One region of the Rhizobium phaseoli genome, then DNA from elsewhere that is predicted to be linked to it. Evidence: predicted binding sites of a transcription regulator. Region 1 holds the regulator's gene; each other region holds the start of a gene.
What was found. The regulator LexA, encoded in region 1, represses DNA repair genes until DNA is damaged. The targets are predictions, from matches to a motif close to TGTTCNNNNTGTGTTCNG.

Region 1 (7,891 bases):
GCGACCGTCATGGCCGGAATGACGAAGCGGCCGAGCTTTCTCTTCTTATGATGCTTTGTCCACATAGACGTATGCTCTTGAACGCATTACCAATTCGTTCAGCATAATGCGCAGAGATTAACCGTTCGTTGACCGTAAAAATCAGGCAATAAAAAACCCGCGCCGGGAGGGCGCGGGTTAAGCCGTTGACGTCAGATCCGATCAGCCGCGGATGATCGAGCGGCCGGCATACTGGGCCTGGGGCCCGAGGCCTTCCTCGATGCGGATCAGCTGGTTGTACTTGGCGAGGCGGTCAGAACGCGACAGCGAACCGGTCTTGATCTGGCCGCAGTTGGTGGCAACCGCGAGATCGGCAATCGTCGAATCCTCGGTCTCGCCGGAGCGGTGGGACATGACGGCGGTGTAGGCCGCCTTGTGCGCCGTATTGACCGCATCGAGCGTTTCCGTCAGCGAACCGATCTGGTTGACCTTGACCAGGATCGAGTTGGCGACACCCATGCGGATGCCGTCGCGAAGACGGGCGGAGTTGGTGACGAAGAGATCGTCGCCGACGAGCTGGATCTTCTTGCCGGCCAGATCGGTCAGTGCCTTCCAGCCGTCCCAGTCGTCTTCGGCCATGCCGTCCTCGATCGAGATGATTGGGTACTTGGCGGCGAGTTCGGCCAGATATTCGGCCATGGCGCCCGATTCGAGCGTGCGACCTTCACCTTCGAGGACGTATTTGCCGTCCTTGAAGAATTCCGTCGAGGCGCAGTCGAGGCCGAGGTAAATATCCTCACCCGGCTTGTAGCCGGCTTTCTCAACCGACTTGACGATGAAGTCCAGGGCTTCCGAAGCGCTCTTCAGGCCCGGTGCGAAACCGCCTTCGTCGCCGACATTGGTGTTGTGGCCCTGGGCTGCAAGTTCCTTGCGCAGCGTATGGAAGACTTCCGACCCCATGCGCACGGCTTCGGCGATCGTATCGGCGCCGACCGGCAGGATCATGAATTCCTGGAAGTCGATCGGATTGTCGGCATGGGCGCCGCCATTGATGATGTTCATCATCGGCACCGGCAAGAGGCTCGCCGAAGCGCCGCCGACATAACGGTAGAGCGGCAGGCCGGAGGCCTGGGCGGCCGCCTTGGCGACGGCAAGCGACACGCCGAGGATAGCGTTGGCGCCGAGACGCGACTTGTTCGGCGTGCCGTCCAGTTCGATCATGATGTTGTCGATCTGGATCTGGTTTTCGGCGTCGATACCGCCGATCGCGTCGAAGATCTCGGTGTTGGCGGCCTCGACCGCCTTCTCGACGCCCTTGCCAAGGTAGCGCTTGCCGCCGTCGCGCAGCTCGACCGCCTCATGAGCGCCGGTCGAAGCGCCCGAGGGAACGGCCGCGCGGCCCATGCTGCCGTCTTCGAGATAGACATCGACTTCGACGGTGGGGTTGCCACGGCTATCGAGAATCTCGCGGGCGATGATATCGGTGATTGCAGTCATGGGTTCTTCCTGCTCGGTGGGTGATCAATCGTTCGAAGCCTGTCATAATCGAAGGCGTGCAAATTACAATGCCGCAATTTCCAGCCTTCGAACCGGCGTCCCGACGTGGCCTAAACGACGATCATGTCAACCTGTTGAACGTCAGGCCTTGGCGACCGCGTCAAATGCAAGCAATTTCTCAAGCAGCCGCGGCATGTCTTTGAGATAGACCATGTTCGGGCCGTCGGACGGTGCGTTGTCTGGGTCCTGGTGGGTTTCGAGGAAGACGCCGGCAATACCCGTCGCCACGGCTGCGCGCGCCAGCGTCTCTACGAATTCGCGCTGACCGCCCGAGGATTCGCCCTGCCCGCCGGGCTGGGCGACGGAATGGGTCGCATCGAAAATGACCGGCGCGCCCATCGCCGCCATGATCGGCAGCGAGCGCATGTCGGAAACCAGCGTATTGTAGCCGAAGGAGGCGCCGCGCTCGCACAGCAGCACGTTGGCATTGCCGCTGGCATTGAGCTTCTTCAGGACGTTCTTCATATCCCAGGGGGCGAGGAACTGGCCCTTCTTGACGTTGACGACGCGGCCGGTCTTGGCGGCGGCGATCAGAAGATCCGTCTGGCGGCAGAGGAAGGCGGGGATCTGCAGAACGTCGATCACCTCAGCCACCTCGGCGCATTGCTCGGCCGTGTGGACGTCGGTCAGGACGGGAAAGCCGAATTCCTTCTTCAGGTCGGCGAAGACCTCCATGCCCTTTTCAAGCCCGATGCCGCGCTCGGCCGAGAGCGAGGTGCGGTTCGCCTTGTCGAAAGAACTCTTATAAACGAGGCCGATGCCGAGTTTTGCGCAGAGCTCCTTCAGCGTGCCGGCGACCATGAAGGCGTGATCGCGGCTCTCCATCTGGCAGGGGCCGGCAATCAGCGACAGGCGGCCGGTATTGGAAAAGGTGACCTGGCCTTCGCCTTCGCCGATCTTGACCTCGGAATTGGTATCAGTGCTCATCGTGGTTCCTCGAAGGCAAAAAGCGCGCCCTGCCCGGGCGTGGGCTTCACCAGAATGCGATTGTTCTTGCGTGTGTATGTCACTCCGTTAGCAGCCAAATGCGCTTCTGTCACGGCAAGATCGGCGACGTTGAAAAGGATTGCCTGACCGCGCAGGCCACGATCGGCAGCGGAAACGACAAGCTCGAAATAAGCCTCCAGCCCTTCCGGCGTCATCAGGCTGATCTTGGCATTCGAGGCCGCGATCTCCACGCCGAAACCGGTTTTCTCTACTGCCGTTTGCCCGACCGCAAGACCAACGAAGGCGGAAAATGCCGCCGGGTCCGGCGTACAAACCGCGATTTCGGCAATGCCAGTCACGCCATTGGCATGTGTCTCCAGCGCGGCGCGATCGGCGGGGAAGGCATTGATGCGCTGACAGGTAAAGAGAAAGAAGTCGGGAGCGCGCAGATCTCCTGAGAAGGCCAGTTTGAAGCTGCCGACGCTTTCCGAACCGTCCGGCATCCGCAGCGGCCTGCTGAACTGCAACATCTCGCCGGCACTCGCGCCGCTGCCGACGAATCGCCGATGATCGAGGCCGGCATCCTCGGTGAGAAAGGCCAGCGCCGAAAGTCCCTCCTCGCCGCAGCGGAAGCGGAAGGCGCGATTGCGGGCGATGAAGACATTGCCCTGGCGGGCCGCTGTCTCGCTCTCCTCGACGCTCGCCACCCCGAGCGGCTCGATATAGGTCTTGTCTGCGAAGAAGACGCAGGCATTCTCCGTTCCGAAGGGATGACGCGCATCGGCGGCGACGGTGAAGCCGAGTTTGCCTAGCCTTTCGCGCGCCAGCTCGATATCGACGACCGGGAGTACGACGTGATCCAGCGGATGCGGCTTAGCGGAATGTGCGCTCATGATATCCCTCCTGACACGTCAAGAGATGTGCGACAGCACTCCCCCCAATGCAAGACATGTGTGCCAATCCGGCGAATGAAAATAAAAATCTCAACGAGTTGGTGCGAAGTTTTACGGAAATTTAGCTACTTGCGGAACACATATGGAACATATAGTGTCTGTTCTGGATTTGTTTCAATCACGGGGTCTGACGTCGATGCTCACGCGCAAACAACAGGAGCTTCTCCTATTCATTCATGAGCGCATGAAGGAATCGGGCGTTCCCCCCTCTTTCGACGAGATGAAGGATGCCCTGGATCTCGCCTCGAAATCCGGCATCCATCGTCTGATCACGGCGCTCGAGGAACGCGGTTTCATTCGCCGCCTACCGAACCGGGCCCGGGCGCTGGAGGTGATCAAGCTGCCGGAAGCCTATAGCCCCAGTCTTCAGCCGCGCCGCGGTTTTTCGCCGAGCGTCATCGAAGGCAGCCTCGGCAAGCCCCCGGCGGTCGCCGCCCCCGCTGCCGCAAAGCCGATTGCCGACAACGGCAACTCCGTCTCCGTGCCGGTCATGGGCAGGATTGCCGCCGGTGTTCCGATCTCGGCAATCCAGAACAATACGCACGACATCGTCGTCCCTGCAGATATGCTCGGCTCGGGCGAGCATTACGCGCTGGAGGTCAAGGGCGATTCGATGATTGACGCCGGTATCTTCGACGGCGACACAGTGATCATCCGCAACGGCAGTACCGCAAGTCCCGGCGATATCGTCGTTGCCCTCGTCGACGACGAGGAAGCGACGCTGAAGCGCTTTCGCCGCAAGGGTGCCTCGATTGCCCTCGAAGCCGCCAACCCGGCTTACGAGACCCGCATTTTCGGACCCGACCGAGTCAAGGTGCAGGGCAAGTTGGTCGGCCTCATTCGCCGTTATCACTGACAGCAGACGGGGCGGCTTCGGTAAAACTGTCCTTGCGCCAATCATAGGCGCGATGGCGCATCCATGGACGTGATAAGGCGTCGAATGCGGTTGCAATCTCGTGTCCCGTCTGCACAAAACGCAATTCGACGGAACCGGTCCTGCGCAGCGTCTCGCCGGTGAAGAGGGTCGCACCCGATCGGCAACGGTCGAAACGCAGGCGCACGGAGGTCACAACGATCTCGCCGGCGTCGCAGGCCGGGCCGAGATAGGCGGCATTGTCGATGACCGCGACGACATGGCCATTGCCGAGCCTGGCGATACACCAGGCTTTCTTGACGCAGGAAAACCGATTTGCCTCACCGCCGGCTGCGGCGGCCACCATTGCCGTCCTCGCTTCATTCTGCTGATCGCGCGAAAGCTTGACGCGGCGGTCCTCGCCCTGCGGCGGGATGGCAGGGCCATCCAGCATTTTCGGCGGGTGATGCGTCGGCAGGACCAGCGCTCTCTGCCACTGGTCAAAGATGAAGTCCGGCGGGTTTTCGCGGTTTGAAGCCATTGCCGTCGCCGCGACGAGCCCTACGAGACCACCATCCTCGGAAATCACCAGATCCGGCGGCGGGGATCCCGGCAGAATGAGCAGGATGAGCGTCGCAACGGCGAGGATCGATGTGCCGGCGTGGCGTAACCGGGTGCGAAGCAGCGTCAGCAGCAGAAAGCCTGCCACGGCCACGACGAAATACCAGCCGGGCAAGCGGCCGAAGCCGATATCACCGCCCCAGCCGGACACCGTCTTGGCAACCGCGATCACCAGATCGAGGCCGAAGCCGACCACCGTCCAGAGCGGAGCGTCCAGACCGAACGGCATGAGCAACATGGCCAGCAGCCCGGCCGGCATGACGATGAAAGAGATGATCGGCATCGTCGCAAGATTTGCCGGCAGACCATAAGCGGTCAGTCGATGAAAATGCTCGATCGAAAACAGCGCCGTCGAAAATCCGCCGATCAGCGAAGTCAGGAAGACGCCGCCGAAGAAACCGGCGACCGCCGCAACCGGCCGCAGGAGCGGCAGCTTCAGCAACGGGTTTTCCCGGATGCGCCGGTCCTTCCATAGCTGATAACCCGATACCAGCGCCAAAGTCGCGGCAAAGGACATCTGAAAGCTTGGCCCCAAGACCTCGGAGGGTGAAATGGCGATGATGACCAGCGCCGAGAGAACGACATTGCGCAGGCTGATCGACGGCCGATCGAAGAAGACGGCAATCAGCATGATCGCCATCATGATGAAGGCGCGTTCGGCCGAGACGCCGAATCCCGAGATCAGGAAGTAGGCCGTGACGGCGATGAGCGCGCCCGCGGCGGCGATCTTCTTTGTCGGATAGGCTTGAGCGACACCAGGAAAGAGGCTGAGCAGCATCCGGAAGCCGACGAAGAAAATGCCGGCCGACAGCGCCATGTTGAGGCCGGAGATCGCGACGATATGAGCAAGGCCGGACTGGCGCAGCGCCTCCGTCGTTTCCTTCGAGATAGCGCGCCGCTCGTCAGTCACCAGTGCGGCGGCAAAAGCGCCTGTGTCGCCGGGCAGCATCGAGCGTATGCGATCGCCGATACCGCTGCGCAACCGGTAAAGCCATTCGAGCAGAGCGTCGGACGTCGATGTCACAGCCGGCGGGCCTGCCTGCAAATCGACCTTCTCAGGGGCACGGTAGAAGAAGCCGTTGGCGCCGATGCCATCGAAATAGGCACCGAATGAAAAGTCGTTGAGGCCAGGAAGCGCCGGTCCTGCCGGCGGCGTCAACCGCGCTCGGCCGGTGATGATGTCGCCGATCTCGAAAGGCATATCGGCACCGCGGGCGATTACTGTTATGCGCCGCGGCGGCCGCTTCACCTCCGGTGCCTCGGTGCCGGTGACGGCAAGAATATAGCGCCACCGCCCGCGGTCGTCGCCTTCGCGCCGCTCGACGCGGCCGGTCACCGTCGTCGTCACGGATGAATCGAGGATGACCGTCGAGGCCCGCCAGCTTTCGAGCTGCGCGCAGAGCATGCCGCAGGCCACCAGGGCAAGCGCCAGGAACATCGCCCGCAAGGCCGGCCGGCTGCGGCCGGCGACCAGCCCCGCAAGCATCAACACCGACAGGCAGAGCAACGATGGAACGAGAGGAACATCCGTTGCAGCAAGAAACCAAAATGCCGCGCCGGCGCCGAGGAAGACCGGCGAGAACAGGAGCAGACGCCCGTGGTCGACCTCCTCGCTCAGCATCCGGCCGCCGGCACGCAGCGATTGTGCCATTGCCGCCGGCAGCCGGTGGCGCACTGACATCGCCGACTGAGTTCTTGCCGGACGCGTCCCCGCGGCGGGGGCGGGAAAATCCGCGGGATCGGCAAGACCGACGCCCGCTTGCGGCCGCAATTCGACTGTTGTCAATTCCTGCATGCGCGGCCCGAAGTCACCTTGCCCAGGCATTCAGAATGCAACCTCCGGGCAAATCCGGCAAGCATAATCGATTGAAATGCGAGGGAAAATCGCAAATGGGAAAAGACCAGTCGAATCATCGGTTTCCGCTATGCGTGCGGCTCATCGCTGCAGTGCCTAAAAGGTGATGCCGCAATGCACAAAATGCCGTCACGGTAACTTGGCATTAGCTTCGCGATCATATAGCTATCGGTGAGGACGCTTAACCCCTATGGCGCTTTTGTGGCGCCACCGACATTTCGGAGGATCAGCATGACGGATCAAAGCGCAACAATAAAAATCGGTGACAAATCGGTCGACCTCGCCGTCAAAAGCGGCACGATCGGTCCAAGCGTCATCGATATCGGTGCCCTCTACAAGAACACCGCTTCCTTCACTTATGATCCGGGCTTCACCTCGACCGCATCCTGTGAATCGAAAATCACCTATATCGATGGCGACGAAGGTGTGTTGCTGCACCGCGGCTACCCGATCGAGCAGCTCGCCGAACATGGCGACTTCCTCGAGGTCTGCTACCTCCTGCTCTACGGCGAACTGCCGACGGCTGCCCAGAAGAAGGACTTCGACTATCGCGTCACGCATCACACCATGGTGCACGAACAGATGAGCCGCTTCTTCACCGGCTTCCGCCGCGATGCGCATCCGATGGCCGTCATGTGCGGCTGCGTCGGCGCGCTGTCGGCCTTCTATCACGACTCGACCGATATCACCGATCCGCACCAGCGCATGGTCGCCAGCCTGCGCATGATCGCCAAGATGCCGACGCTGGCCGCCATGGCCTATAAGTATCACATTGGCCAGCCCTTCGTTTACCCGAAGAATGACCTCGACTATGCGTCGAACTTCCTGCGCATGTGCTTTGCCGTTCCCTGCGAAGAATACGTGGTCAATCCGGTGCTTGCCCGCGCCATGGACCGCATCTTCATTCTGCATGCCGATCACGAGCAGAACGCATCGACCTCGACCGTCCGCCTTGCCGGTTCGTCGGGCGCCAATCCCTTCGCCTGCATCGCGGCCGGCATTGCCTGCCTCTGGGGCCCGGCACATGGCGGCGCCAACGAAGCGGCGCTCAACATGCTGACCGAAATCGGCACGGTCGACCACATCCCGGAATATATCGCCCGCGCCAAGGACAAGAACGATCCGTTCCGCCTGATGGGCTTCGGT
Region 2 (7,891 bases), 990 kb from region 1:
TTTGCCGCGATTGGCGGCATGGTAATAGGCGGCCGAGAGATTTTCGCCGTCGGCACCTTCGACAAAGGGCGGGCCCCATTGGCGCGTATCGTCGCCGCCATCGGGATTTTCGACCTTGATGACATCGGCGCCGAGATCGGCGAGCATCTGTCCGGCCCAGGGGCCGGCCAGCACGCGGGCGAGCTCGATCACCCGGATACCGGCAAGCGGCGGTTTTTTCGTCAGGCTCTCGGTCATGGTCCTCCCAGGCAATCTACGGCGCCAGCGTCACCTCAGATGTATCGGATACGGGTTTGGAAGCAAAGCGGCGCTCGCGCCAGAGGATGTAGATGCCGGAGGCGATGATGATCATGATGCCGAGCCATTTGATCGCATCCGGAAAGTCGCCGAAAACAAGCCAGGCAAAGATCGTGGCCGAGACGATCTCGAAATATTGCAGCGGCGCCAGCGTCGAAGCCGGTGCGGCGCGATAGGCGTAGACGCCGAAGATGCCCGCTATCGCGGCCATGGCGCCGACGCCGGCGACATAGAACCAGGCGTTGCCTAAGGGCATGACGGGATCGAAGATATCGGAGCCGCTGCCATCGCCGGCAAAAAGCAGGACGGCGCAGAAGATCAGGCCCCAGATGCCCATCTGAAACTGCATTGCCCAGGGATCTTCCTTGTGCGACAGGACGCGCGTCATCAGCACGAAAATGGCGATGCAGAGCGCGGTGAGGACGGGCAGGAGCGCGATGTAGCCGACTTCGTTGAAACTCGGCTGGATGATCAGCATCGCCCCGAAGAAGCCGACGCCGCAAGCGGTATAGCGCCGCCAGCCGATCGTTTCCTTCAGGAAAATGCCGCCGAGGATCGTCACGATGATCGGCTCGACGAAGAAGATCGCGATTGCGTCGGCGACCGCCATATATTTCAGCGTGGTGACGAAGCAAATCATCGAAATGGTGATGATCAGACCGCGGATGGCATGGAACAGGCTCTGGCGCCAGGAGAAATCGTCAAAGCTGCGCCGCCATATGACGATCGGCAGCATGCAGAGAGCCTGCACCGCGAAGCGGCCGGCGGTGACCTCGGCGGAGGGCACTGTGACGACGGCGAGCTTGGCGAAGATGTCGATGAGCGGCGAGAACATCACCGAAAGAAACATGAGCGCAAGCCCCATCGTCACGTCGGAGGGGGATGAAACGGGCCGGGCGGAGGTGCTGTTCATGGTGGGATTCTCGTCATCCGGGATTTTGGCCGTTCAGCTTTTGCCGACCGCGCCGTCACACCAGTCCGCGAAGGCGGCGATGGCCGCCTCTGCGCCGGTGTCATTCAGCGTTTCGTGCCGAATGTCCTGATATATCTCAGTGCTGATACGGGAGAAGCCCTGGCGTTTCAAATGGTTTGACAACCAGATCACGGCTTTTCCTCGCTCGGTCGCCGGATCTTCTCCGCCGCCGACCAGATGGATCGGCAGGTGGCGCCGCAGCCGGTCGAGATGCATCTTTCGCGGTGCGCGAAAGGTTAGTTCGAAGACATCGAGCCAGAGTGAAATCGAGGCGTCGAAGCCGCAAATAGGGTCGGCGACATATTTGTCGACTTCGTCAGGCTTCTGCGAAAGCCAGTCGAATTCCGTGCGGCGGTTGGCAATGGACCGGCCCCAGGCGGCGAAAGTGAGTTTCGGCAGGAGGCCGCTTGGCACATCCGAGCCTTTCAGCATGCGTTCGGCGACGAGGATCGCCTGGGCGGCGCGGCCGGCAAGGCCGACGGCGAAATTGGAATTCCAGACGGCGACCGCGTCGAAGTCGGCCGGGGCGGTGACGGCAGCATTGAGCGCAATGAGACCGCCCATCGAATGACCGAAGAGGATGACTTTCAGGCCCGGATGGCGCGAGACCGCGTGAGCGCGCATGGCGATGATGTCGCCGATCACCCGCTCGACGCCGTTGCGCCACGCGAAGCGGCCGATCGGGGCATCGGGCGCTGTCGTCTCGCCATGGCCACGGTGATCGTGGGCGTAGACATGATAGCCGCGCGCCGCCATCGCCTCGGCAAAGCGGCGATACCGCTTCGAGTGCTCAGCCAGCCCATGCGATATCAACAGAATGCCGCAGGCGGGGCCGGTCGCCTCGGCATGGTGATAGGCCAGCGATGCTCCCGGCACGGAGAGCCATTGCGTTTCAGAAAACATTCGGATCCTCCCGGCCGCAGCAGAGCAGATCGCTACCGCATAATTTCTTAATGCGAAATCGATTTGAGGATTCATGCTTCAACTCAAAGTGATGGAACGTCCTTTGTGTGACTTTAAAGCGTTAGAAGCAATCGATAACAAAATACGGGAACGTTGCGATTCAGGGTTGCTGATGTTTACTCTTTGTGCTTATCTGTTCGTGCATTGTTCTTATATGGGGGTTGAAATGAGCAGCATGCAGTTGCGTACCTTGACGTTCGCCGTATCGATAGCCCTTGCCGGCGCCGCCATGGCGCAGGAGGCCGACGGACGCACCCGTTTCATTCTTGCGGCGAGCTGGCAACCCGCCTTCTGTCAGACGAACCAGAAGAAGGCCGAATGCGCAAGCCAGACCGGCGAGCGCCACGACGCAACGAATTTCTCGCTGCACGGCCTCTGGCCGATGCGGCAGGATTATTGCGGCGTCAGCGACGACCAGAAGGCTGCCGACAAGGATGGTAAATGGGCTGCATTGCCGGAAGTGACGCTTTCGGCCGAGACGCAGGCGGCGTTGGCAAAGGCGATGCCCGGCACGCAGTCCGGCCTTGAACGGCACGAATGGACAAAGCATGGCACCTGCACGAAAATGAGCGCGGAAGATTATTTCGGCGTCGGCCTCCATCTCGTGGGTGCTCTCAACGCATCGGCCGTGCGCGACCTCTTCGCCGCCAATATCGGCAAGACGGTCAAGTCCGATGCGATCAAGGCGGCTTTCGACAAGAGCTTCGGGCCGGGTGCGGGCGACCGCGTCAAGATGAGCTGCCGGCGGGCCGGCAATGTCAGGATGATCAGCGAGCTGACGATCGGCCTGTCCCAGGATGCGGGAACGGCGTCGGCGAAAAGTGGCGCTCTCGGCGATCTGATCCAGGGGGCGGGAAAAACCTCTTTCGGCTGCGATGAAGGTGTCGTCGATGCAGCGGGCTTCTGACCGGAATCCTGCCTAAACCGGGTTTCGGCGTTGCCCACAGGCGCTGTTTCGCCTACATAGCGGCACGAAACGAAGTTTCCCGCCCGGAGCAGCGCAGCATGGCACGTCAATTCATCTATCATATGTCCGGCCTCAACAAGGCCTATGGCAACAAGAAGATCCTGGAGAACATCCACCTTTCCTTCTACCCGGACGCCAAGATCGGCATCCTCGGGCCGAACGGCGCCGGTAAATCCACTGTGCTGCGCATCATTGCCGGCCAGGACAAGGAGTATACCGGCGAAGCCTGGCTGGCCGAGGGTGCCACGGTCGGCTATCTCGAGCAGGAACCGCATCTCGACCCGAACAAGACAGTGTTCGAAAACGTCATGGAGGGCGTTGCCCCGAAGACGGCGATCCTCGATCGCTACAATGAATTGATGATGAACTATTCCGACGAGACCGCGGAAGAGGGCGCCAAGCTTCAGGACATCATCGACAGCCAGAACCTCTGGGATCTGGAAAGCCAGGTCGAGATGGCGATGGAAGCCCTGCGCTGCCCGCCGCGCGACGCCGAGGTCACCAGCCTGTCCGGCGGCGAGCGCCGCCGCATTGCGCTCTGCCGCCTGCTGCTTTCGCAGCCGGATCTGCTGTTGCTCGACGAACCGACCAACCATCTCGACGCCGAAACCATCGCTTGGCTCGAAAAGCATCTGCGCGACTATCCGGGCGCCGTGATGATGATCACCCACGATCGCTACTTCCTCGACAATGTCACCGGCTGGATCCTCGAACTCGACCGCGGCCGCGGCATTCCTTACGAGGGCAATTATTCGGCCTATCTGCAGGCGAAGGCCAAGCGCATGGAGCAGGAAGGTCGCGAGGAGGCCTCGCGCCAGAAGGCCATCAGCCGCGAACGGGAATGGATCGCGTCCAGCCCGAAGGCGCGTCAGGCCAAGTCCAAGGCGCGTATCAAGTCTTACGAGCAGCTGGTGGATGCCGCCGAGAAGCAGCGTCCCGGCGACGCGCAGATCATCATCCCGGTCAGCGAGCGCCTCGGCCAGGTGGTCATCGAGATGGAGGGCATCACCAAGGGCTTCGAGGGCCGCACGCTGATCAACGACCTGTCGATCAAACTGCCGCCGGGCGGTATCGTCGGCGTCATCGGCCCGAACGGCGCCGGCAAGACGACGCTGTTCAAGATGATCACCGGCCAGGAAAAGCCTGACAGCGGTTCGATCCGCATCGGTGAGACCGTGCATCTCGGTTACGTCGACCAGAGCCGCGACGCCCTGGCCGGCGACAAGACGGTCTGGGAGGAAATCTCCGGCGGCGCGGAAATCATCAAGCTCGGCAAGTTCGACATGAACTCCCGTGCCTATTGCGGCGCCTTCAACTTCAAGGGCGGCGATCAGCAGCAGAAGGTCGGCAATCTCTCCGGCGGTCAGCGCAACCGCGTTCACCTCGCCAAGATGCTGAAAGCCGGCGGCAACGTTCTGCTGCTCGACGAACCGACCAACGACCTCGACACGGAAACGCTGGGCGCGCTGGAAAACGCGCTGGAGAACTTCGCCGGCTGCGCCATCATCATCAGTCACGACCGCATGTTCCTCGACCGTCTGGCTACGCACATTCTCGCCTTCGAAGGCGAAGGCCATGTCGAATGGTTCGAAGGCAACTTCGAGGATTATGAAGAAGACAAGGTCCGTCGTCTCGGCCCTGATGCCCTCAACCCTGGCAGCCAGGCCCATAAGCGCCTGACGCGCTGATCGTCCTTCTTTTGGGCTGAGAAAGCCCCGGTTCGGCCGGGGCTTTTTTATGTCCGGCCCTGTCGCAATTTGAGCAGGCAATTTCGCTGGGAGGGCGAATTGGCGCTTGTCACCGTCGCCTAAATCACATAAAGATATCTTTATATCTTGATTGGGCCGAAGATGAGTGAACCCTTGAAGCTTGGATTGGATGGGCTGGTGGACGTCTTGAAGGCGGCCGGCGAGCCGACGCGGCTGCGTCTTCTGGCGCTTCTCGACGCCGGCGACCTGACGGTCACCGATCTTACCGAAATTCTCGGCCAATCTCAGCCCCGCATCTCCCGCCACCTGAAGCTGCTTGGCGAAGCCGAACTGATCGAGCGCTACCAGGAGGGCGCCTGGGCCTATTTCCGCCTCAAGCAGGAGGGCAAGGCGGCAATGCTCGTGCGGGCCTTGCTGAAACATGTCTCCGAAAACGATCCGACCGTCCTTCGTGACGGTGAACGGCTGTCAGCGGTCAAGCGCCAACGGGCCGAGCGGGCACAGGCCTATTTCAGCCGCAACGCGGCGGAATGGGACGAGCTTCGCCGCTTGCATGCGGCCGACGAGGAAGTCGATGCCGCCGTCATCCGGCTGCTCGGCAACCAGCCGATCGACTCGCTGCTCGATCTCGGCACCGGCACCGGCCGCATCCTCGAACTCCTGGCCGGGCTCTACCGCCGGGCGATCGGTGTCGATGCCAGCCGCGACATGCTGAGCGTGGCGCGCGCCAATCTCGACAAGTCCCGCATCACCAAGGCCACCGTGCGCCACGCCGATATTCTGAACCTGCCGTTCGAGGGACAGGATTTCGACCTGGTGACGATCCATCAGGTGCTGCATTTCTTCGATCAGCCTGAGATTGCCATCGCGGAAGCGGCGCGCATGCTGCGGCCGGGCGGACGGCTCGTCGTCATCGACCTTGCGCCGCACACGCTCGAATATCTCCGCGACGAGCATGCGCATGTCCGTCTCGGCTTTTCGCACCAGGCGATGTCCGACTGGCTGCGCAAGGCCGGGCTCGAGGTCGAGCAGGTCGTCGATCTTCATCCGGGTCAGCAGAGCGGGCAGGGACTGACAGTCACCGTCTGGCTCGCGCGTGATCCGAGGCGCCTCATGGCTTCGCAACTAAGCGAAGGCGCCGAACCTACATTTGCCGGGAGAGTATGACATGGCTTTGAAAAACGAAGCGCAGGCGCGCAACATCGGGATCTCCTTCGAATTCTTCCCGCCGAAATCGGAAGAGATGGAAGGCCAGCTCTGGAATACCGTCAGCGAACTGCAGGACTGGGATCCGGATTTCGTCTCGGTGACCTATGGCGCCGGCGGCACCACCAAGGCGCCGACGCTGACCGCCGTCACGCGTTTCCTGTCGCAAACACCGCTTGCCACCGCTTCGCACCTGACCTGCGTCGGCGCGACGAAGGAAGAGACGCACCAGATGATCGAGACGTTCCGCAAGGTCGGCGTCACGCATTTCGTGGCACTGCGCGGCGATGCCCCCGGCGGCGCCGGCGCCCCCTACCAGCCGCATCCAGGCGGCTATGCCAATGCGGCCGAGCTGGTGGCCGGCCTCAAGTCGGTCGGCGATTTCGAAATTTCGGTCTCCGCCTATCCGGAAAAGCATCCGGAGAGCCGTGACACGGCCGCCGATATCGACATGCTGAAGCGCAAGGCCGACAACGGTGCCGACCGGGCGCTGACACAGTTCTTCTTCGACAACGACAATTTCGAGCGTTATCTGGAGCGGGTTCGCCGGGCCGGTATCTCGATCCCGATCGTGCCCGGCATCATGCCGATCCAGAACCTGACGCAGCTGAAGCGTTTCGCCGGCGCTTGCGGCGCGGTTATTCCCGCCTTCCTCGACGAGCGGTTCGCGGGCTTTGACGACAAGCCCGAAGAGCGGGCGAAGGTGGCAGCCGATGTCGCCGCTGAGCAGATCGAAGATCTCGTCCGGCGCGGCATCCGCGATTTCCATCTCTATACGATGAATCGTTCGCCACTGGTTTCCGCCGTGCTCGACAATCTCGGCCTTTCCCGCCGGCCGGCAAAAAACGCCGGCGCGGCTGCCTGATCTTCCGCGTCCAACAAAGTGAAAAGCGCATGTCGGGCGGGACATGCGCTTTTTCATTGGCGGATTGATCAGGGGAGTTCAGGTACTACCAGTCGTCACACCCCGGCCGGCCAGCTCAAATAAAGAGCATGGACAGGACGAAGGCGAACGCTGCACTGACCAACAGAACATTCAAGGATTGCGTGAGTCCCATGTCTGTCTCCTCGCGTTAACCTGCCAATAATATGTCGGAAATGTGTCGGTTGGGAAGCGGAATCTATGCTGCATTGCCGAACGAGGCGGTGGATAAGGCGAAGGCTGAATCCGCAAGCTCCTGAAATTAAAAACCTATTTGCGACAAAATCGCATTCACAGAATTTAACATGCGGTTAAATCGGGCGATTGCCGATTTACCTATGCGCCTGAATCATGGCACGCGGCCAAGCGGTTGAAATCATGCGGGATTTGCAACCATTCTTCACGTCGTTCTCGCCAACAGGCGATATGCACGGCCATCGAGAATGACGAGGCCGCAACCGATCAGCGCCATGCCGGCGAATTCGGCAAGTGCGAGCCGCTCGCCGAGGAAGAGCACGCCGAGAAGGATGGCGCTCGGCGGCACCAACAAGGTGACGAGCGAGGCGTTGGTGGCGCCGGCCGCCGCCATGATCCGGAAATAGAGAATATAGGCGAAGGCGGTCGACACCAGCGCCAGCGCCAGTACGGCGACGAGGATATCGAGCGACGGCACGGGCAGCGTCCAGGGGCGATCGGCCAAGAGCGACAGCGGCAAGGTGATCAACGAGGAGGCGGTCAGCTGGCCGGCTGCGGTGACCGGGGCCGGAATAGTCTTGAACCGCTTGCCGTAGGTGGCCGCGAACCCATAGGAGACGGCTGCAAGCACCGGAAGCAGCAGCGCCCAGAGCGGCCCT
Region 3 (7,891 bases), 390 kb from region 1:
CTCGGCCGAGCCGGTCACACAAGCGATCGAGCGCAGCTGTTCGGCCGGCACAATATCGGGATCGTCGAGATAGAGACCGATCATCCGCATGTCCGGCCTGGCGAGGCCGCGGGCGTAAAGCGTACCGAACAATGTCTCGAAGGCTTTGCCGATCTGCATATAGGGACCGCTATGGGCAACACCGATCAGCTCGGTCGGCGCGATCTCGCGTATGGTAACGTCGAACATGGCTTTGGTCTTTCCGTCAGGTGAGGGTTGGAAGGCGGCGTGGCTTCCCTCTTTCCGGTAGCGGGCCGGCGGCATGCCGTAGACCGACTTGAAGATGCGATTGAAGGATTGGAGGTTGGGATAGCCTGATCGCTTCGCAATCTCACTGACGGCAAGCTCCGTGCTGACGATCTCGCCCGCCGCCCGATGCAGCCTGAGCCGCTTGACGGTAGCCGCCAGCGTCTCGCCATAGATCGCCCGGTAGATCCTGTGCCAGTGATAGCTCGACAGGCAGGCAATGCCGGCCAGGCGCTCCATATCCAGCTCCTCGTCGAGGTGGTCGTGAATATAGGCCGAAACCCGCCGCAGACGGGTTTCATAAAGCGCCCATGCCGTTTCGCCGTTCATGCCAAAGCCTTACGCAAATCGATCGACTGGAGAGAACCATATCCCGATTTGACAAATCCTGCTGACTTGAACCCGCGGCGAATCCCGCATAGACCGGAATTCCGGCTCGAACCCAAGAGGAAGACTGATGCCGGACTTTTCAACATTGATACTCTTTGCCGCTGCGGCGCTGATCCTGACCGCCACGCCCGGTCCCGACATGCTGCTGATTGCTTCGCGCAGCATCAGCCAGGGACGCTCTGCCGGATTTTTGACCTATGCGGGTATTGCGCTCGGCACTTATTGCCACGCCCTTGCTGCGGCTTTCGGGCTCTCGCAGCTCTTCCTGACCCTCCCTGTCGCCTATGACGCCGTCAGGTGGGCCGGCTGCTCCTATCTGCTCTATCTCGCCTACAAGACGTCTTCGCGCCTGCTTCCACGGTAAAGAGGCTCTCGGGTCGGCGCATCTTTTTCGCCGGCCTCGCCACCAACCTGCTCAATCCGAAGAGGGCGCTCTTCGTAAGGGCGCTATTCCCGCAATTCTTGAATACCGAGAGCGGCTCGATGGTCATGCAAATGCTGGTACTGGCCACCATCCTGAACGCCATCAGCTTCGTCGTGAATGGAACCGTTATCCTTCTCGGAGGCCAGATCCGTTCACGGCTTAGCTCCGTGTGCCGTTTCCGGAAACTGCCGCAATATATCCTCGCAACGGCGTTTACCGGGCTTGCCTGCCGTCTCGCGCTGCAGACGAGAAACTGACCGCCGCAGCCGTGCTGAAAACAAACCGGCTGCGAAATCTGAAAATCTCGCAGCCGGTTCTCATTTCATACAGTTCTCGGACTGGGCGATCAGCCTGCGAGTGCCGCTGCAACAGCCTCAAGTGCCTCATCAGCCTTGGCGCCATCCGGGCCGCCGGCCTGGGCCATGTCGGGACGGCCGCCGCCTCCTTTGCCGCCGAGAGCTGCCGAGGCGACGCGTACCAGATCGACAGCACTGAAACGATCCACGAGATCGGGCGTCACCGCGACCACGGCGCTCGCCTTGCCATCTTCGGACACACCGATCAGCGTCACGATGCCAGAGCCGATGCTGGCCTTCCCATCATCGGCGAGCCCCTTAAGATCCTTCGGATCGACGCCGGCCACGGCCTTGCCGAGGTATTTCACCCCGGCGACCTCACGCACCGCATCGGCAGAACCGCCCTGCCCGCCGCCCATGGCGAGTTTGCGCTTGGCGTCGGCCAGTTCCCTTTCGAGCTTGCGGCGCTCGTCGATCAGCGTCTCGACGCGCGACAGAACTTCCGACGGCTGAACCTTCAGCGACGCCGCGAGCGTCTTCACGCGATCGTCCTGTTCGGCGAGATACGCGCGCGCCGATTCACCGGTTACGGCTTCGAGACGGCGAACGCCAGCGCCAACGGCGCTTTCGCCAAGGATGCGGACAAGGCCGATCTGGCCGGTAGCCGACACGTGCGTGCCGCCGCAAAGCTCGACCGAATAAGGCTTGTTGCTCTTTGCGCCATGAAGGCCGGTGCCCATCGAGACGACCCGTACCTCATCGCCGTATTTCTCGCCGAACAGCGCCATGGCGCCCTCGGCAATGGCGTCGTCGACACTCATCAGGCGGGTCGTGACCGGCGCATTTTGCAGCACGATCTCGTTTGCCATCTCTTCGACGATCTTGAGCTCTTCGGCCGTCATCGGCTTCGGATGCGAAACGTCGAAGCGCAGACGCTCCGGTGCGACCAGCGACCCCTTCTGCGCGACATGGGTGCCGAGCACTTCGCGCAGCGCCTCATGCAGCAGGTGCGTCGCCGAATGGTTGGCGCGCAGACGCGAACGGCGGGCGTGATCGACAGTCAGAACAACCGCATCGCCCGTCTTGAATGCGCCTTCGACAACGGTGCCAGAATGCACGAAGAGGCCTTCGCCCTTCTTCTGCGTGTCGGATATTTCGATCTTGCCGTGGTCGGACGAGATGACGCCGGTATCGCCCATCTGACCGCCGGATTCACCGTAGAACGGCGTCTGGTTGACAACGACCTGCACCTTGTCGCCAGCCTTGGCTCCTTCGGCGACAGCGCCGTCCTTGACGATTGCCTGCACCACGCCTTCAGCTGCTTCAGTGTCGTAACCGAGGAACTCGGTTGCGCCATGTTTTTCCCTAAGCTCGAACCAGACGGTTTCGGTCGCCTTCTCGCCGGAACCGGCCCAGTGCGAGCGGGCTTCGGCCTTCTGGCGCTGCATCGCGTCGGTGAAGCCGGAGATGTCGACGCCGATCTCGCGAGCGCGGAGGGCGTCCTGCGTCAGGTCGAGCGGGAAGCCGTAGGTGTCGTAGAGCTTGAAAGCCGTCTCGCCATCCAGCATATCGCCTTTGGAAAGGTCGGCAGTCGCATCGGACAGAAGCGACAGGCCGCGCTCCAGCGTCTTGCGGAATCGGTTTTCCTCGAGCTTCAGCGTCTCGGAGATCAGCGCTTCGGCGCGCACAAGCTCCGGATAAGCCCGGCCCATCTGCTGCACCAGCGTCGGCAGCAGCTTGTAGATCAGCGGCTCCTTGGCGCCGAGAAGCTGGGCATGACGCATGGCGCGGCGCATGATACGGCGCAGCACATAACCGCGGCCTTCATTCGACGGCAGCACGCCGTCAGCGATCAGGAAAGCTGAAGAGCGCAGGTGATCGGCGATGACGCGATGGCTGGCACTGCCCTCGGCCTTGACGCCGACGGCATCTTCGATGGCGCCGGTCAGCGTGCGGAACAAATCTGTGTCGAAGACGCTCTGGACGCCCTGGAGAATGCAGGCCATGCGCTCCAGGCCCATGCCGGTATCGATCGACGGACGCGGCAGCGGGTTGCGAACGCCCGGCTCGATTTGCTCGAACTGCATGAAGACGAGATTCCAGAACTCGAGGAACCGGTCGCCGTCTTCTTCCGCCGAGCCGGGAGGGCCGCCCCAGACATTCTCGCCCTGGTCGATGAAGATCTCAGAGCACGGACCGCAGGGGCCGGTGTCGCCCATCTGCCAGAAATTGTCGGAGGTCGGGATGCGGATGATCTTGTCGTCGGAAAAACCGGCGATCTTCTTCCACAGCGTCGCCGCCTCCTCGTCTTCGGAATAGACGGTCACCAGCAGGCGATGCTTCGGCAGGCCGAAACCCTCGGTCACCAGCTTCCAGGCAAGCTCGATGGCGTTCTCCTTGAAATAGTCGCCAAAGGAGAAGTTGCCGAGCATTTCGAAGAAGGTCAGGTGGCGCGCAGTATAGCCGACATTGTCGAGATCATTATGCTTCCCGCCGGCGCGCACGCATTTCTGCGAGGTCGTTGCCGTGGAATAGGGGCGCTTTTCCAAGCCGGTAAAGACGTTCTTGAACTGCACCATGCCGGCATTGGTGAACATCAGCGTCGGGTCGTTGCGCGGCACGAGCGGGCTCGACGGAACGATCTCGTGGCCGTTCTTCTTGAAATAGTCGAGGAAGGTCGACCGGATATCGTTCACGCCGCTCATTCTATGCCCTTCAATGCTGCCGGAGGCAGATAATACAAATCCATCGGCTTTTAACGTTCGCCTCCGCCACTGTCCAGCCGACAAACGAAACCGACCGCATTCTCATCAGGAATGCGGCCGGTTGGAATGGTCGATGCATTCAAACGCGGAAATTACATGTCCGCGGCGGCATCGCCGTCGTCTGCATCCGGTCCGCCGTTCTGCAGGAAGCGGTCGGCGATGAGACCGGCATTCTGGCGCAACGCCAGCTCGATCTCACGGGCGAGATCCGGATTGTCGCGCAGGAAGGTCTTGGCGTTTTCGCGGCCCTGGCCGAGACGCTGGCTGTTATAGGAAAACCAGGCGCCCGACTTTTCGACGATGCCGGCCTTGACGCCGAGATCGACGAGTTCGCCGGTCTTCGATACGCCTTCGCCATACATGATGTCGAATTCGACCTGCTTGAAGGGAGGCGCCATCTTGTTCTTGACGACCTTGACGCGGGTCTGGTTGCCGATCACCTCTTCGCGCTCCTTGACCGAGCCGATGCGGCGGATGTCGAGGCGCACGGAGGCATAGAATTTCAGCGCATTGCCGCCCGTCGTCGTTTCCGGCGAACCGAACATGACGCCGATCTTCATGCGGATCTGGTTGATGAAGATCACCATCGTATTCGACTTGGAGATCGAGGCGGTCAGCTTGCGCAGCGCCTGGCTCATCAGGCGTGCCTGCAAGCCGGGAAGGCTGTCGCCCATTTCACCTTCGATTTCGGCACGCGGCGTCAGTGCGGCGACCGAGTCGACGACCAGAACGTCGACGGCGCCGGAGCGCACCAGCGTATCGGTAATCTCAAGCGCCTGCTCGCCGGTATCGGGCTGCGAGATCAGAAGGTTCTGGAGATCGACACCAAGCTTGCGGGCATAGACCGGATCGAGCGCATGTTCGGCGTCGACAAAGGCGCAGATGCCGCCCTTCTTCTGCGATTCCGCGATGGTCTGCAGCGCCAGCGTCGTCTTGCCCGAACTTTCCGGCCCGTAGATTTCGATGATGCGGCCCTTCGGCAGGCCGCCGACGCCAAGCGCGATATCGAGCCCCAGCGAACCCGTCGAAATCGTCTCGATTTCGATGACGTTCTCGTTGGAACCGAGTTTCATGATCGAGCCCTTGCCGAACGACCGCTCAATCTGTGAGAGTGCCGCTTCAAGCGCCTTGCTTTTGTCCACCGATTTGTCCTCTACCAGCCGCAATGAATTCTGAGACATCTGATCCACCTTTAGGTTATTGAAGCCGCCCAAGCAATGTCGAGTTTGTACTCTATTTGTTCCACTCTCGCAATAGGCGATCAAACGATTGAAAGAAAAAGGTAAAACAGCGCGTGTTCTATATTTGTTTTATCGATGCAAAGCAACGGCTTAAGGCAGATGCGCCGGCCTTGCCGCCAGAAGGCACGGTGCCGATTCGCGCTTCGGGATCGGAAGGCGGTTGAAATGAAAAAGAAGATTCTTGTTCTCGGCGGCGCCCATATCGACCGGCGCGGCCGCATTTCCGGGGAGACGGCACCGGGCGCCAGCAATCCCGGCACCTGGTTCGAGGAGCCGGGCGGCGGCGGCTTCAATGCGGCGCGCAACCTCGCAAGGCTCGGTTTTCAGGTGACGATGATTTCGCCGCGCGGCGGAGATCCCATCGGCGAGATGGTCGGCGAAGCCGCCGATTTCGCTGGCATCGACGACCGGCCCTTCGTTTTCCTCGACCGCAAGACACCGAGCTACACCGCGATCATCGAGAAGGACGGCAACCTGGTGATCGCCCTCGCCGACATGGATCTCTACCGCTTCTTCGTGCCGCGGCGCCTCTCGATCCGCTGGGTGCGCGAGGCTTTCGCCGCGCATGATCTCATCCTTTTCGATGCCAATCTGCCGGAAGAGACGATCGCGGCAATCGTCGCCAAGGCACGGTCGCTGGCCAAACCCGTCGCGGCGATCGCCATTTCGCCCGCGAAGGTCGTCAGGCTGAAACCCTGCATCGCGGATATCGACTACCTGTTCATGAACGAGGCCGAAGCCGCTGCCCTTGCCGGGGAACGGCCGGACGACGCCGGCGGCTGGCCGCCGCTTCTGAACGAGATCGGCATCCGGAGCGCCGTCGTCACCCGCGGCCGCCGCGAGCTCGTCGCGCTTTGCGGCGACCGCGCCGTGACGCTGCAGCCGCCGATCGCCGAGACCCTGGCCGATGTCACCGGCGCCGGCGATTCCCTTGCCGCCGGCACGATCGCTGCCTTGCTGCATGGCCTGCCGCTCGAGCAAGCCATCCGCCACGGCACCGCGGCAGCAGCGCTGACTGTGCAGTCGCCGCACGCCGTCAACGAAAATCTGACGCCGGATCTGCTGAATGAGGCGCTTGCCCTTGTTCCCCAGATCAGAATCCTGCATTGAAGCGACCCAATGAAATAGTTGAGCATGATGCCGTCGGAAAACCGCTGACAGATTCGACATCAGGCTCGATCGAGGACAGGACAAGATCTCATGACCCAGCCCATCTCCCCTCTTCTGCCGATCGCCTATTCCAAAGAAGTCGCCAGCGCCAAGCAGCGCGGCGCGCCGCTGGTGGCGCTGGAATCGACCATCATCACCCACGGCATGCCCTATCCCGGCAATATCGAGATGGCCCGCAGCGTCGAGGCGATCATTCGCGAACAGGGTGCCGTCCCTGCAACGATCGCCGTCATTCACGGCACACTGCATGTCGGCCTCGAGGCAGCCGAACTGGAGCAGCTCGCCAAGGCGACTGACGTGATGAAGGTGTCGCGCGCCGATCTCGCCTTTGCGATCGCCGAGCGCCGCACCGGCGCCACCACGGTCGCGGCGACGATGATCGCAGCGGCGCGCGCCGGCATCCGCGTCTTTGCGACGGGCGGCATCGGCGGCGTGCACCGCGGCGCCGAGGAAAGCTTCGATATCTCGGCCGATCTCGAGGAACTGGCCCGCACCGGCGTCATCGTCGTCTGCGCCGGCGCCAAGGCGATCCTCGACATTCCGAAGACGCTGGAAGTGCTGGAAACCCGCGGCGTGCCTGTCGTCACCTATGAGAGCGAAGAATTCCCGGCTTTCTGGTCGCGTTCCTCGGGGCTTCGCAGCCCGCTGTCGCTGAACAGCCCGGCGGCCATCGCCAATTTCCAGGCGACACGCGAACAGTTCGGCATCGACGGCGGCATGCTGATCGCCAATCCGGTGCCGGAAGCCGACGAGATCCCGCGCGAAGAGATGGAGATCTATATCGAGCGCGCCCTGGACAGCGCCGAGCGCGACGAAGTGACCGGCAAGGCGGTGACACCCTATCTGCTCTCGACGATTTTTGACCTCACGGACGGCCAGAGCCTGAAGACGAATATAGCGCTTGTCGAGAACAATGCGCGGCTCGCGGCAGAGATTGCCGTGGCGCTCGGGTAATCATCGGCGTCGCCGGCCCGTCCCGCAACAATTGTTCTGCCGTGAGGCACCCCTCTTGGGCTGCCGGCCATCTCCACAAATCGGGAGATCGACAAGAGGCTTACTCCTCCCGCTCCGCCACCTGTTGGGGAGATGGGTGGCAGGCCAGGGGGATGGCGTGTCACGTGGAGGCGGTACTGGCTTGCTGGGTTTGCCGATCGTAAAGCGCTAACTCCTCAGCGGTTGGCGGCTCAAACAGCTTCGACCACCTAAGCAGGTCCGGCCGCGAGATGTCGAACGCGCCGACTGGAAGCTCGGCGTTTCGTCGGGAGACCCGGTCCCAGAGCTCATCAAAGGGAACGTCGAGGAAGCAGAGAACGACCCGAG

Region 2: AMC88_RS14750 (ribonuclease T2 family protein) is a predicted target of LexA. The motif match lies at 2,368-2,385, and genes of this name have one in related genera.
Region 3: recA (recombinase RecA) is a predicted target of LexA. The motif match lies at 5,456-5,473, and genes of this name have one in related genera.

The regions. Positions count from the first base shown of each region.
Region 1 is NZ_CP013532.1:2,047,111-2,055,001, reverse strand. Features, by position in the region: gene AMC88_RS10080 (FtsB family cell division protein) at 1-65, opposite strand, end outside; gene eno (phosphopyruvate hydratase) at 202-1,476, opposite strand; gene kdsA (3-deoxy-8-phosphooctulonate synthase) at 1,618-2,463, opposite strand; gene AMC88_RS10065 (VOC family protein) at 2,460-3,356, opposite strand; gene lexA (transcriptional repressor LexA) at 3,553-4,272, shown strand; gene AMC88_RS10055 (ComEC/Rec2 family competence protein) at 4,253-6,685, opposite strand; gene gltA (citrate synthase) at 6,977-7,891, shown strand, end outside.
Region 2 is NZ_CP013532.1:3,037,271-3,045,161, reverse strand. Features, by position in the region: gene caiB (succinate--glutarate CoA-transferase) at 1-237, opposite strand, end outside; gene AMC88_RS14760 (DMT family transporter) at 254-1,210, opposite strand; gene AMC88_RS14755 (alpha/beta fold hydrolase) at 1,244-2,173, opposite strand; gene AMC88_RS14750 (ribonuclease T2 family protein) at 2,400-3,140, shown strand; gene ettA (energy-dependent translational throttle protein EttA) at 3,239-4,888, shown strand; gene AMC88_RS14740 (ArsR/SmtB family transcription factor) at 5,051-6,076, shown strand; gene metF (methylenetetrahydrofolate reductase [NAD(P)H]) at 6,078-6,980, shown strand; gene AMC88_RS14730 (DMT family transporter) at 7,438-7,891, opposite strand, start outside.
Region 3 is NZ_CP013532.1:2,435,828-2,443,718, forward strand. Features, by position in the region: gene AMC88_RS11855 (AraC family transcriptional regulator) at 1-615, opposite strand, end outside; partial or broken gene AMC88_RS11860 (LysE family translocator) at 743-1,356, shown strand; gene alaS (alanine--tRNA ligase) at 1,446-4,100, opposite strand; gene recA (recombinase RecA) at 4,253-5,341, opposite strand; gene AMC88_RS11875 (carbohydrate kinase family protein) at 5,567-6,511, shown strand; gene AMC88_RS11880 (pseudouridine-5'-phosphate glycosidase) at 6,602-7,525, shown strand; partial or broken gene AMC88_RS34045 (AAA family ATPase) at 7,686-7,891, opposite strand, start outside.